Linked DNA regions of Ancylobacter polymorphus. The protein of the gene in region 3 interacts with the protein of the main gene of each other region in a pairwise test. Links are inferred from orthologs where the notes say so. Each region holds a gene or a part of one and is shown on either strand. Other genes may lie near its edges. The genes, in order: K9D25_RS02355, grxD and K9D25_RS10655.

Region 1 (4,413 bases), 1.7 Mb from region 3 along the record:
CGCGCCATTAGTCTCGCCACGTCGCTGCTCATCGCCCTTGCCGCCGGCACCGCCGCGCAGGCGCAGGCGCCGCAGAACGATCTCGCCAAATACTGCCAGGCGGACATCAAGCGCCTGTGCCCGACCGTGCAGCCGGGTGGCGGCCGGGTGATGAAGTGCCTCAAGGCGCATACCAAGGAAATGTCGGTGGGCTGCGCGCAGGCGCTGCAGAAGATGAAGAGCTGAGCGCTTTGCAGCGCGGCCCTCGCCGCAGGGGTGGAACTATCGTGCCCGCGCCGGCTTTTGTCGGCAGCATCTCGACACCAGTCACAGCGGGGGATTTCATGGTCACATCCATCAGCCGGCGCGGCCTTCTGGCGACTTTCGCGGCGGCGTCACTCCTGGAGGGCACCGCCGCCCGCGCCGCCGCGCCGGTCGTGGTCGCGTCCAAGATCGACACGGAAGGCGCGGTGCTCGGCAACATCATCGCGCTGGTGCTGGAACATGCCGGCATTCCGGTGACCCGGCGGCTTCAGCTCGGCCCCACCAAGATCGTGCGCACCGCGCTGCTGGCGGGGGAGATCGACCTCTATCCCGAATATACCGGCAATGCCGGCTTCTTCTTCGCCATGGCGGACGACCCGCTGTGGAAGAACGCCACCGCCGCCTATGAGAAGGCCCGCGATCTCGACGCCGCCAACGGCCTTGTCTGGCTCGCCCCGGCGCCGGCGGACAACACCTGGGGCATCGCCGTGCGCGGCGATGTCGCGGCGCGCGAAAAACTGGCGACGCTGGACGATTTCGCCCGCTGGACCAGGGACGGCAAGGTGAAGCTCGCCGCCTCGGCTGAATTCGTGGAAAGCGCGGCGGCGCTGCCCGCCTTCCAGCAGGCTTATGGCTTCAAGCTGTCGGGCGACCAACTGCTGGTGCTCTCGGGCGGCGACACCGCCGCCACCATCAAGGCGGCGGCGGAAGGCACCTCCGGCGTCAATGCCGCCATGGTCTATGGCACGGACGGCGCCATCGCCGCGCTCGATCTCAAGGTGATGGCCGACACCAAGCAGGTGCAGCCGGTGTATCAGCCGGCGCCGGTGATCCGCAAAGGCGTGCTCGACGCCCATCCGGAGATCGCCGCCAAGCTCGCGCCGGCCTTTGCCGGCCTCACCCTGCCGACGCTGCAGCAGCTGAACGCGCAGGTGCAGCTCGAAGGCCGTGACGCCCGCGCCGTCGCCGAAGCCTATCTGAAGGCGCAGGGGCTGCTCGGGTGAGACGCCTCGCCGGCCGCGTGCCGGCGTCCCTGTCGCGCCCGGCGGCCGGGGTCGAGGCCCTGCCCCTGCTGCTCGCCGCCGTCGCGCTGGTGGCGCTGCTCGCGTGCGGCTTCGTCGTGGTGGCGCCCAACCGGCTGCTGTCGGGAGCCCCGCTGCCGCTGTGGGACGCTGTGGGGATGGGCCCGAGCCTTGCCGTGCTGATGTTGCTCGCGGGGATCGCCGCGCTGGCGCTGCGCCCCACCCTTCCCGCCCAGCCGGCCCTGCTCGGCCTGTGCGCCGGCGCGCTGATGCTGGCGGCGCTGGCGCTGGCGGGGCAGGCGGCGGGGGAACAGGCCGTCGCCGCCGGGCCGCTCACCCGCGTGTCGCTCGGCACCGGCTTCTGGGTCGTGTTCACGGCGGGGCTGCTGCTGCTCGCCGACAGCGCCGAGCGGGCGCCGGGCCGTGCCGGCAAGGCCGCGCCGCCGCTCGCCACGCTGGCCGGAATCGCCGCGCTGCTCGCCAGCGGCACCCTCGCCCCACTCTCGCTTGCGCGCGAATATGCGGTGCGCCAGCAGGCCTATCTCGACGAGGTGGTGCGCCATCTCCAGCTCACCGGGGCGGGGCTGGCACTCGCCCTCCTCGCCGGCGGGGCAATCGGGCTGATGGCCTATCGCCGGCCGGGTCGCGCCGCGCCGGTGTTCGCCGTGCTCAACATCGTGCAGACCATCCCCTCGCTCGCACTCTTCGCCCTCCTCATCGGTCCCATCGTCCTCCTCATCGAACTGGTGCCGGGCCTGCGCCAGCTCGGCATTTCCGGCATCGGGGCGACCCCGGCCATCCTCGCGCTGGGGCTCTACGGCCTGCTCCCGGTCGCGCGCGGCGTCCATGCCGGGCTCTCCAGCGTCCCGCCGGATGTGGTGGAGGCCGCGCGCGGCATGGGCATGACGCCGGCGCAGATCGTGCGTAACACGTTGATTCCGCTTGCCTTGCCGACGCTGCTGCAGACGCTGCGCCTCACTTTGGTGCAGCTCATCGGCCTCGCCGTGCTGGCGGCGCTGATCGGCGCCGGCGGGTTAGGAACGTTTATTTTTCAAGGACTTGGACAGACGGCGGCCGATCTCGTGCTGCTGGGCGCGCTCTCGGCCATCGCCCTCGCGCTGATCGCCGATACCGCTTTGCGCGGCGTCGCACTTTTCCTCGTGCGGAGGCCGCAGCGATGATCCGATTCGAGAGCGTTTCCAAGCGCTTCGGCGCGGTGCCCGCCGTGGATGAGGTGTCGCTCAACGTCCCGCGCGGCACGCTCTGCGCGCTGGTCGGCACGTCCGGTTCCGGCAAGTCGACCCTGCTGCGCCTCGCCAACCGGCTGCTGGAGGCGGATGCCGGGCGCATCCTCGTCGACGGCACCGACATCGCCACCCTCCCCCCGGTCGCGCTGCGCCGGCGCATGGGTTATGTCATTCAGTCCGTTGGACTTTTCCCGCATTGGACCGTGGCGCGCAACGTCGCCACCGTGCCGACGCTCCTCGGCTGGCCGGCGGCGCGGATCCGGGCAAGAGTGGCCGAACTGCTCGACCTCGTCGGCCTCCCACCCGAGCACCATGCCCAACGTTACCCGGACGAACTGTCCGGCGGCCAGCAGCAGCGCGTCGGCGTCGCCCGCGCACTGGCCGGCGATCCCGAAGTGTTGCTGATGGACGAGCCGTTCGGCGCCGTCGACCCGCCGACGCGGCGCGGTCTCCAGGACAGCCTCCGCGACATACAGCGACGCACCGGCACCACCATCCTGCTCGTCACCCATGATGTAGAAGAAGCGATCCGCCTCGGCGGCACGCTCGCCGTGCTGCACCAGGGACGCCTGTTGCAGAGGGGCACCCCGGCACAGGTGCTGGCCCACCCCGCGAGCGAGGCGGTGGCGCGCTTCTTCGGCGGGCCGCTGCTGGGGCTGAACCGGCTCAAAGCGCTGTGCGTCGGCGACCGCGCCGTTTTCACCCCCTCGGCGTCACCGATAGACGCCGCGCCGATCACCGCCGAGGCGACACTGGAAGAGGCCCTGGCCCGCATGGTGGCGGAAGGCCGCGCGCAGCTGCCGGTCCGCCGCTCAAGCGATGGGCAGCCCGGCGTGCTCACCCTTGCCGATCTGGTTCGGCCATGAAGCTCCGGCGCGCGACGGGGGCGGCGGCGTGGATCGCCCGCCGGCCGGTGCTGTGGGTCGGAGCGGCGTTCCTTGCCCTCACCTTTGGCATGGACGCGCTGGCGCCGCATCTCGGCTTTCTGTTTCCGCCGGGCACACGTCTCGTCTACAGCCGCGCCAGCTTCCCTGAACTCGTCGCCGCGCATGCAATTCTGACCGGCGCGGCGAGCCTCGTCGCCATCACGCTCGGTGTCGCCGCCGCGCTGTTCGCCACCCGGCCGATGGGCCGCGCCTATGCGGGAACGCTGGACCGGCTCGGCGCGCTGGCCCAGACATTTCCGCCAGTCGCCGTGCTGGCGCTTGCCGTGCCGAGCCTCAGCTATGGCGCGCTGCCCACCGCCTTCGCGTTGGTGCTCTATGGCGTGCTACCGGTGATGGGGGCGGGGATGGCGGGGCTGCGCAGCGTGCCGGCGCCGGTGCTAGAGGCCGCCGATGGCAGCGGCTTCTCGCCCGCCGGCCGGTTATGGCGGATCGAGCTGCCGCTGGCGGCGCCGATCCTCTTTGCCGGCATCCGCACCTCGGTGACGATCGGCATCGGCACGGCCACTATCGGCTCGACCGTCGGTGCGCTGACGCTGGGCTCGCCGATCATTGACGGCCTGTCAGGCGGCAACCCGGCCTATGTGCTGCAGGGCACGGTGCTAGTGGCCCTGTTCGCCGTCACCGTCGACCTCGCACTGGGCGACGTGCAGCGCGCGCTCACACGGCGCGCGCGCTAACGCGGGCGGCGGCACGGCCTCAGTTGCCGTGACCCGAACGCTCCTGGCAACGATAGCCGGCAAGACACTGGCTCTGGTCCTGCGAGGGGATCCAGCTCGGCGCACCACCGTCGGAGGCCATGCACAGACTGGGATTGGAGACGACGCGGCTGAGATCGCCGCCACCCGTGTCGAACACCACCTGGCCGCGCTGCTGCACCAGCGCGTTCACCTGCGCGCAGCTCATCGTGGTGGAGCGCGGGTTTTCCTGCGCCTGCGCCGAGGCAATGCCGAGAAC
Region 2 (4,351 bases), 700 kb from region 3 along the record:
CTCGCTCTACCTCATCAAGCGCGGCAAATATCAGCGCGGCCTGCCCTGGGGTTTCGAGGTGCGCATGGACGGCGTGCCGGAAAAATACGCCGATGCCAAGGCCTGGCGCACGGTGGAGGAGTGGGCCAAGCTCGGCGTCACCCCGGCCGGCGGCGGGCGCTTCGACCTACCCAAGGCAAGGGCGCGGCTGTGGGCGCCGGTGGGGCCGGAAGGGCCGTGCTTCCTGCTGACGCAGAATTTCTATGCCGTGCGCAGCTACAACCCTTCGATGAACTACGCGCTCGCCGTCTGCCATCTCGGCGACCGGGTGCTGGGCGGCGATCCCTTCATCACACCCTTCCCCGGCGGCGAGCGGGCGCTGACCCTGGCGGAAATCCAGGAAGTGCAGCGGCGGCTGACGCGGGCGGGATTCGACACCGGCGGCGCCGATGGCCGCGTCGGCAACATGACCATGCGCGCGGTGGCCGATTTCCAGCGCAAGATGGGCGTGGAGCCCGATGGCTACGCCAGCCTTGAGGTGCTGGCGGCGCTACGCGGGGGACGGTAAGCGCGTTCATCGCGTGCTCCGGTCTCTTTCGCGCCGTCCGGATGACGGAAGGACGACAGGAACTTGACCTTCCGCCCTTTTGTGCCTATGCACCCGGCCAAGCGCGGGGCTGGAAACGGCCCCGCGTGGTGTTTCACGCACCCGTGGGCCTTTCCGGCGCGTTCGGAAAGATCCTGTCGGCTCCCGAAACGGGGGTAGAGGAGGGGGCGCGATCCAAACCGCAACGATATGCGAGAGGACCTGCGCATGAGCAAGCGCGTTTCGGCCAAGCACAAGCTTGACCGCCGTATGGGCGAAAACATCTGGGGCCGCCCGAAGAGCCCCATCAACAAGCGTGAATATGGCCCCGGCCAGCATGGCCAGCGCCGCAAGGGCAAGCTGTCCGACTTCGGCGTGCAGCTGCGCGCCAAGCAGAAGCTGAAGGGCTATTACGGCTCGATCGGCGAGAAGCAGTTCTATTCGGTCTATGTCGAGGCCTCGCGCCTCAAGGGCGACACCGGCGCCAACCTGATCGGCCTGCTCGAGCGCCGTCTCGACGCGGTGATCTACCGCGCCAAGTTCGTCCCGACCGTGTTCGCCGCCCGCCAGTTCGTCAGCCACGGCCACATCAAGGTCAATGGCCGCCGCGTCAACGTCCCGTCCTACCAGGTGAAGGTCGGCGACGTGATCGAGGTGAAGGAAGCCTCCAAGCAGCTCGTGCTGGTGCTGGAAGCCGTCGCCTCCGGCGAGCGCGACACCCCGGACTATCTCGAAGTCGATCACTCCAAGATGACGGCCAAGTTCGTCCGCATCCCGGAGCTCAACGAGGTGCCCTATCCGGTCGTGATGGAGCCGAACCTCGTGGTCGAATATTATTCGCGCTGATCCTTCCCCGGATCGCGAGACACGGAAAAGCCGCCCGGTGGGGCGGCTTTTTTGTTGGGTCAGGTGGCGGGTTCGATGCGGTACAGCCGCCCCGGCCGTATGGGCTTGCGCCCTGCAATCTCGTCCGGCGCCCGGCCGGCGATGACCTGCCGGACATCGGCTATGACCTCCGGGCGCAGCCGGTAGTACTGGTGGCGACCATGCTTCCATTCGGCGGTTTCGCTGACGGCGGCGCAATCGATGCCGTAGATATTGCTGTCGAGCCCGTCGACGATGCGCGGCCCCCAACTGCCGAGCCGGTCCGGGTTGAGCTTGGTGGTGTCGCTGATCAGCAGCGCCAGGTCACGCTTGCTGTGATAGACGTGCACCGCGTCGGCGAGTTGCGGCAGCAGCCCGAGCTTGTGCTTGTGCTCCAACGCATCGGCGTCCTCGTCGGCAGCCATCAGGAAGGCGTTGGTGAAAATCTTGGGCAGCCGCGCACCGCTGATCAGCGTGCGCAGCGAGAGCAAGGCATGGCGCAACGCCCAGTTCCCCATGCTGTGTGCCACAAGGTGCAGGCATTGCTCGCACGGCTCCGCCTGGGTGGCGATGTCCTGCTTGCGCAGTTCCATCAGGTAATCCAGCAGCCGACGCAAGCTGCGAGCGATTGCCTTGCCTGACGATTCGGCATCATCGCGATCGCTGAAATATTTCCATTTGTGAGCGGTCTCGCCATTCTGGCCGAAGCCGAGCCCATCGCCGCCATCGGCTGGCCAACTGAAGGCGAAGACGAGCGGCTCCTTGTCGCCGTCCAGCCAGAGATCGTGCAGCTGTGCCGCGCGCTGGATGGCGGTTTGGAAGCTCGAATTGAAGCCGTGGATATAGACGATCACGTTGCGCTTTTGCGCCCGGGATTTGCGGGTGAGCTCGTCGAAGATCGCATGCGATCCCAGCAGTTCCTCCCCGCCGCGTGTGGCGGCCGGTGCTTCGGGCGCAACATGGACGGAGTTGATGACGAAGCCGTCGTCCGGTGCATGGATCTGGTCGGCCACCTTCGTCACTTCGGCGAAGCCAACCCGATATATCGCGGGACCCTCCGCGTTGTAGCGGTCCCCGAATGGCGGCGAGCGATCCTCGATGTGGCGCCGATTCGTCGCAAAATAGATGCGCATGGCCTTGCCCCCTCATCAAGGTACCATTAACGCATCAAAGAGACACAACCTCAAGTAAAAACATGCAGCTTATGCGGGTGTCATCCGGCGCTGTGATGCGGCGCCCACTCTGCCGGCGCCAGCAAAAAAGCCGCCCGGTGGGGCGGCTTTTCAGAAACGCGATCGTTCCGTCCCGAACCGTCTTAGGCCGTCGCCTTGCCCATGACCGGGACGCCCTTCTCTTCCAGCAGCGTCTGCAGCTCGCCGGACTGGTACATCTCGCGGACGATGTCGCAGCCGCCGATGAACTCGCCCTTGACGAAGACCTGCGGAATGGTCGGCCAGGAGGTGTACGCCTTGATGCCGTTGCGGATCTCGTCGGAGTCGAGGACGTTGATGCCCTTATAGTCGACGCCGAGCAGGGCGAAGACCTGCGCCACCTGGCCGGAGAAGCCGCACATCGGGAATTGCGGCGTGCCCTTCATGAAGACGACGACGTCGTTGCTCTTCACCTGGCCGTCGATGAAATCGTGAATGCTCATCACATTGCCTTTCGCCCTTGCGGGCCTCGCGAGATGGTGTCGTGGCGGCGCGGCTCAGCGCGCCGGCCGCCTTCAGTCGGGTACATTGGTCTGAAGCGCGAGGGCGTGCAACACGCCGCCCATCTGGCCCTTCAGCGTCGCATAGACCATCTGATGCTGCTGCACCCGGCTCTTGCCGCGAAAGCTCTCGGCCACCACCGTCGCGGCATAGTGATTGCCGTCGCCGGCGAGATCGCGGATCTCCACCGAGGCGTCCGGCAGCCCTTCCTTGATGAGGCGCTCGATTTCCGCCGCTTCCATCGCCATCAGACAGGCTCCCTCACATCAAGCCCGCGCCCATATAGATGGGCAGCCAGGCCTCGTGCCGCTCGCGCAGCGCGTCCACTACAATTGGGCGCTCGCCCGCAATATTCAATCGGTCGCCGCCCGTGGTGCCGAGCTTGGCGAGCGGGATGCCGGCCACCTCCGCCCGGCGCGCGACCAGCGCCTTGGCGCTTCCCTCGACGGTGACGATGTAGCGGGCCTGATCCTCGCCGAACCAGAAGGCGAAGGGGTTCATGTCAGGCGGCGGCGCGGCGAGGGTGGCACCGATGCCGGAGGCCAGCGCCATTTCCGCCAGCGCCACCAGCAGGCCACCATCGGACACGTCGTGCACGGCGGTGACGAGCCCGTCAGCGATCAGCGCGCGCACCAGATCGCCGGTGCGGCGTTCCAGATCGAGATCGACCGGCGGCGGGGCGCCGTCCTCGCGGTCGAGGATTTCCGACAGGAAGGCGGACTGGCCGAGCCAGCCGGTGGTGGCGCCGAGAACGAGGATGGTTTCGCCGCCGGCCTTGAAATCCAGCGTCGCCATCTTCTCGATGTCGTCGAGCAGGCCGACGCCGCCAATGGTCGGGGTCGGCAGGATGCCGCGGCCATTGGTTTCGTTGTAGAGGCTGACATTGCCGGACACGACGGGGAAGTCGAGCGCCAGCGCCGCCGCGCCGATGCCGCGAAGGCAGCCGACCAGCTGGCCCATGATCTCCGGCTTTTCCGGATTGCCGAAATTGAGGTTGTCGGTCAGCGCCAGCGGTTTGGCGCCGACGGCGGTGATGTTGCGCCAGGCTTCCGCCACCGCCTGCTTGCCGCCCTCGAACGGGTCGGCCTCGCAATAGCGCGGGGTCACGTCGCAGCTCATGGCCAGCGCCTTGGGCCCGTTCTCCACCCGCACCACCGCCGCGTCGCCGCCCGGGCGCTGCGCGGTGTTGTTGAGGATGAGATAGTCGTAC
Region 3 (4,397 bases):
TCTTCCTCGCTGTCGCTGCCCTTGCCGTTGTCGTCGTCGCGGCTGTCGTCGGTCTCGGTGGAGGGGTCGTTGTTCTCGTCGAAGGGGGCGATGTCCTCGCCCATGCCGAGCGAGGACAGCAGGTCGCGCATCGCCTCGGCGAAGCGGGCCTGGTTCTCGGCGGCGCCGGCCAGCTCATCGAGGGCGGCGGAACCGTGCTCCTCGATGAAGCCGCGCCAGAGATTGACCATTTCGCGCGCAGCGGCGGGCGGTGCCATGCCGGTCATGCGCTCGCGCAGGATCAGCGAGAGCGCGTGTTCCAGCGGCGCGTCCGAGCGGTCGGCGAGATTGGCGAAATTGGCCTTCTGGTAGCGGTCCTCCAGCATGGCGGAGAGGTTCAGCGCCACGCCGTCCATGCGCAGCGCGCCGACGGATTCGCAGCGCGTCTGTTCGGCCGCCTCGAAGGCGGCGCGGGCCTGCTCGCCCATCGGCACCAGGCGCTGGTGGATCTTCGGGTCGTGGCAGGCCATGCGCAGCGCCATGGAATCGGCATGGCCGCGCATGATGGCGGCGTCGTGCTTCGACATGCGGCGGGCCGGCTCCGGCAGCCGCGCGCGGCCATCGGCATAGCCGGGCTTTTCCGCGCCGAAGGTCACGTCGATCTCGCGATTGCCCGCAATGGCGCGCAGGCAGCCGGTGACGGCGCGCTTGAGCGGCTCGGTCGGGGCTTCCTTGGGCGGCGTGCGGGTGGTGCGGTTCGACGTGGACATGGGCTTGCCTTGGAGGTTGGCATCACGGCTCCCTTGCGGGAGGGCGCCCCGAAAGGCCGGGGCGGTGCCCCTCTCCCCGGCGGGGAGAGGGCGCGTGTCGCTCAGGACAGGACGACGTTGACCGCGGACTCGGTCAGTTCCTTGCCGAAGCAGCGCTGGTAGAACTCCGCCACCAGCGGGCGCTCCAGCTCGTCGCACTTGTTGAGGAAGGTCACGCGGAAGGAGAAGGCGAGATCCTGGAAGATCTCGGCATTCTCGCCCCAGGTGATGACGGTGCGCGGGCTCATCACCGTCGACAGGTCGCCATTGATGAAGGCCTGGCGGGTGAGGTCGGCGAGGCGCACCATGCGCGCGGCGGTGTCGCGGCCTTCCGGCGTCTGCAGGTTCTTGGCCTTGGAGACGACGATGTCGACTTCCTTGTCATGGGCCAGATAGTTCAGCGTGGTGACGATGGACCAGCGGTCCATCTGCGCCTGGTTGATCTGCTGCGTGCCGTGATAGAGGCCGGTGGTGTCGCCGAGGCCGATCGTGTTGGCGGTGGCGAACAGGCGGAAGGCGCCGTGCGGACGGATGACGCGGTTCTGGTCGAGCAGCGTCAGGCGGCCGGCGGATTCCAGCACGCGCTGAATGACGAACATCACGTCCGGGCGGCCGGCGTCATATTCGTCGAACACCAGCGCGACATTGTTCTGGTAGGCCCAGGGCAGGATGCCGTCGCGGAACTCGGTGACCTGAAGGCCCTCCTTCACCACGATGGCGTCCTTGCCGATCAGGTCGATACGGCTGATGTGGCTGTCGAGGTTCACGCGCACGCAAGGCCAGTTGAGCCGGGCGGCGACCTGCTCGATATGGCTCGACTTGCCGGTGCCGTGATAGCCCGTGACCATCACGCGGCGGTTATGGGCGAAGCCGGCGAGGATGGCGAGCGTGGTCGGGCGGTCGAACAGATAGTCCGGGTCGATCTCCGGGACATAGGCGTCCGGTTCGGCGTAGGCCGGCACTTCGAGATCGACGTCGATGCCGAACACCTGACGAACAGAGACCTTCATGTCCGGCAGCGCGGGCGCTTGCGTGAGCGGGGCGGTCATTCTTCCTCCGTTGCCGCGCATGCGCGCGGGCTGGTCTGGCACGCGCTTCCCTAGCAGAAGCCCGCGTTCTTGAGATGATTATAGGACTGGATCACGTCGCGCAGACGGTCCTCGGTTGAAATATCGCCGCCATTGGCGTCGGGATGGTATTTCTTCACCAGCACCTTGAAGCGGGCCTTGATCTCCTCCGGCGTGGCGGAAATCTCCACGCCGAGGGATTCGAAGGCGCGGCGCTCGGCATTGCGGATCATCCGGCTTTCGCGCGGGGCCTCGGGCTCCGGTCGCGCCCGGCCGCCGACCTCACCGAACATGCCGAAGGGATCGCCGATATTCTCCGTCGAATGGCGCTTGGCGTGCTCGGCCGCGCGGCCGGCCGCGCCGCGCGAGCCCATCTTCCAGGTCGGGCGATGGCCGGTGGCGGCATCCTTCTGATAGGCGGCGACGGCGTCATCGCCCATGCCGGCGAAATAATTATACGACTGGTTGTAGGCGCGTGTGTGCTCGAAGCAGAAGCGCCAGAACTGTCCTTCCATCTGCCGGCCCTTGGGCGCCCGGTGAGTCGCGGCATTGCAGCAGCCCTCCCATTCGCAGGTAGGGCCTTCCGCCTTCAGGCGGCGATCACGGTCGGGCTTCACCCGGATGCGATCGAAGAGGGGGGAGTCGAGCTTCATGGTCCGACGATTATGCTGTTGCTGGAGCAGGTATACAAGAAACCGCGGGTTCGTCACCGCCCCCACCGCATCATTCCGAGGCGGCAGAGGCCCCATGACGCGGCGGGAACGATGCGGTCCCGCGCCTTATACGGTGCAGAACCGCCAAGTGTGCGCCGCGATTGCGGTGCAATCGGGTCGGCGGATGCCGCGCCGGGCTGTTGACGCGGCTAGGCGGCGGGCGTACCGCATCGGGCATGAGCACGCCCGTTCCCCCGCTGCCGACCGACGATGCGATCTCCCAGAGGCTGGCCCGCGTGCGGGCGGCGCTGGCCGAACTCTCGCCCAGCGTTCTCGAACTCGAGGATGAGAGTCATCGGCATGAAGGTCATGGCGGTCATCGTCCCGGTCAGCTCACGCATCTTCGCGTGCGTATTGTCGCGCAGGCCTTTGCCGGCCAGAGCCGGCTGGCGCGGCATCGTCTGGTGAACGGCCTGCTGGCGGACGAACTGGCGCGTGGCCTGCACGCCCTCGCCATCGAAGCCAAGGCACCGGGCGAGTAGCGGCCGGATCATCGCGCCGGAGAGGAAAGCTCCGCCGATATGGGGAGCCGGCGACGTTTTTCCAGAGCGGCGTAAGGCCTGTCTCCGATGGCGTTTACCTAACGTTTTCGGCGCAACGTAGCGCCCATGGGCGCCGTCTCTGCGTTCATTTTCTTGATTTCCCGTTCGTCTCTTCCATATGCCCAATGGAACCATGGTTGTGTCCGCCGCCCGCACTGTAGATCGGTCGGGCACGGCCTCCGGCTTCGCAAATTGTTTTGGTGTATGGAGGAGATATTCATGTCGATTGCGGGTCGTGCCGAGCGCAGCCTGATCAGCCGCGACGAATATGAGGTCGTTCGCCTCACTCATCATCCTGAAATCTACGACGTATCCGACGACGATCTCTCATCGACCCGCAAGCGTCTGCGCGACCTGCACGCAAAGGAGCGCACCCTTGCCTGGGAGAAGCGGCGCATCTCCCGCGGCAAGGCGGAACCGCGCGGCGGCAGCTTTCCCGGCACGCATGAGCGGCCGAGCCGCCGCAAGCAGGTGTTCGCGGCGGCGGTAAAGCGTCTCAACCGCGAGATCGAGCGCCGGGCCGAACTCGCCGCCCGTCCAAGCCAGGCCGAGATCGCCAAAAAGGCGCTGGCGATGCGCCGGGAGAATTTCGTCAGCCCGCCTCCCGGCGCGGCGCGGGCGGATGAGGGCATGGAGGTTATCGCGAGCCGACGCCGGCGCTCCGCCGTTCATCCCGGGAAGGTCGGCCGCGTGTCGCAGCGGACCAAGGCCGCGCAGGCGAAGAGAGACGCCAAGCGGGGCGCACAGGGCTGACCCGCGATCCCGCTCGGCGGCGGAGGGATTACCCCTGCGTCCGCCGCAGCGGGGCCACGCGCAGAAGGGTGATGCGGTTGCGCTGCTTGCGCATCACCTGAAAGCGGAAGCCGTGGAACATGAAGGCCTGCCCCGGCTCGGGGATGATGCGGGCCTCGTGGATGACGAGGCCGGCGAGGGTCGTCGCCTCCTCGTCCGGCAGGTGCCAGCCCATGGCGCGGTTGAGATCGCGGATCGGCACGGAGCCCTCGACGCTGACCGAGCCGTCCGGGTTGCGGCGGGCGCCGGTGAAGGCGCGGTCATGCTCGTCGGAGATATCGCCGACGATCTCTTCCAGAATGTCCTCAAGGGTCACCAGACCCATCACCTCGCCATACTCGTCGACCACGAGGGCGAAATGCTGCTTGCGGCGCCGGAACGCCTTGAGCTGGTCCGGCAGCGAGGTCACGTCGGGCACGAACCACGGCGCGCGGGCGATTTTCTCGATGTCGAGCTTGGACGTGTCGTTGCCGAGCGCCATCAATTCGCGCAGCA

Evidence for each region.
Region 1: the proteins of K9D25_RS10655 (region 3) and K9D25_RS02355 interact in binary tests that used the Escherichia coli proteins (3 or more experiments, as listed by UniProt). The link is inferred for Ancylobacter polymorphus from one-to-one orthologs.
Region 2: the proteins of K9D25_RS10655 (region 3) and grxD interact in binary tests that used the Escherichia coli proteins (3 or more experiments, as listed by UniProt). The link is inferred for Ancylobacter polymorphus from one-to-one orthologs.

What each region holds. Positions count from the first base shown.
Region 1 is NZ_CP083239.1:514,541-518,953, forward strand. Bases 346-3,344 are described here. They hold K9D25_RS02355 (ABC transporter permease), read left to right. Parts: upstream 346-1,243; coding sequence 1,244-2,446; downstream 2,447-3,344. Other genes in these bases: osmF (glycine betaine ABC transporter substrate-binding protein OsmF), read left to right, coding at 346-1,247; K9D25_RS02360 (ABC transporter ATP-binding protein), read left to right, coding at 2,443-3,344. In the rest of the region: K9D25_RS02345 (cysteine rich repeat-containing protein), read left to right, coding at 1-225; more of osmF, read left to right, coding at 324-345; more of K9D25_RS02360, read left to right, coding at 3,345-3,378; K9D25_RS02365 (ABC transporter permease), read left to right, coding at 3,375-4,136; K9D25_RS02370 (hypothetical protein), read right to left, coding at 4,156-4,413.
Region 2 is NZ_CP083239.1:2,959,131-2,963,481, forward strand. Bases 1,415-4,351 are described here. They hold grxD (Grx4 family monothiol glutaredoxin), read right to left. Parts: upstream 3,084-4,351; coding sequence 2,745-3,083; downstream 1,415-2,744. Other genes in these bases: K9D25_RS13915 (alpha/beta hydrolase), read right to left, coding at 1,471-2,562; K9D25_RS13925 (BolA family protein), read right to left, coding at 3,156-3,389; purL (phosphoribosylformylglycinamidine synthase subunit PurL), read right to left, coding at 3,403-4,351. Outside these bases: K9D25_RS13905 (lytic murein transglycosylase), read left to right, coding at 1-547; rpsD (30S ribosomal protein S4), read left to right, coding at 794-1,411. UniProt on the Escherichia coli protein: Monothiol glutaredoxin involved in the biogenesis of iron-sulfur clusters.
Region 3 is NZ_CP083239.1:2,260,971-2,265,367, forward strand. What follows is about bases 1,415-4,397. They hold K9D25_RS10655 (BolA family protein), read left to right. Parts: upstream 1,415-2,744; coding sequence 2,745-3,050; downstream 3,051-4,397. Other genes in these bases: cobS (cobaltochelatase subunit CobS), read right to left, coding at 1,415-1,837; K9D25_RS10650 (J domain-containing protein), read right to left, coding at 1,888-2,508; K9D25_RS10660 (hypothetical protein), read left to right, coding at 3,330-3,863; K9D25_RS10665 (HlyC/CorC family transporter), read right to left, coding at 3,892-4,397. Also shown: cobaltochelatase subunit CobT, read right to left, coding at 1-749; more of cobS, read right to left, coding at 851-1,414. UniProt on the Escherichia coli protein: Transcriptional regulator that plays an important role in general stress response. Has many effects on cell morphology, cell growth and cell division. Acts by regulating the transcription of many genes, including dacA (PBP-5), dacC (PBP-6), ampC and mreB.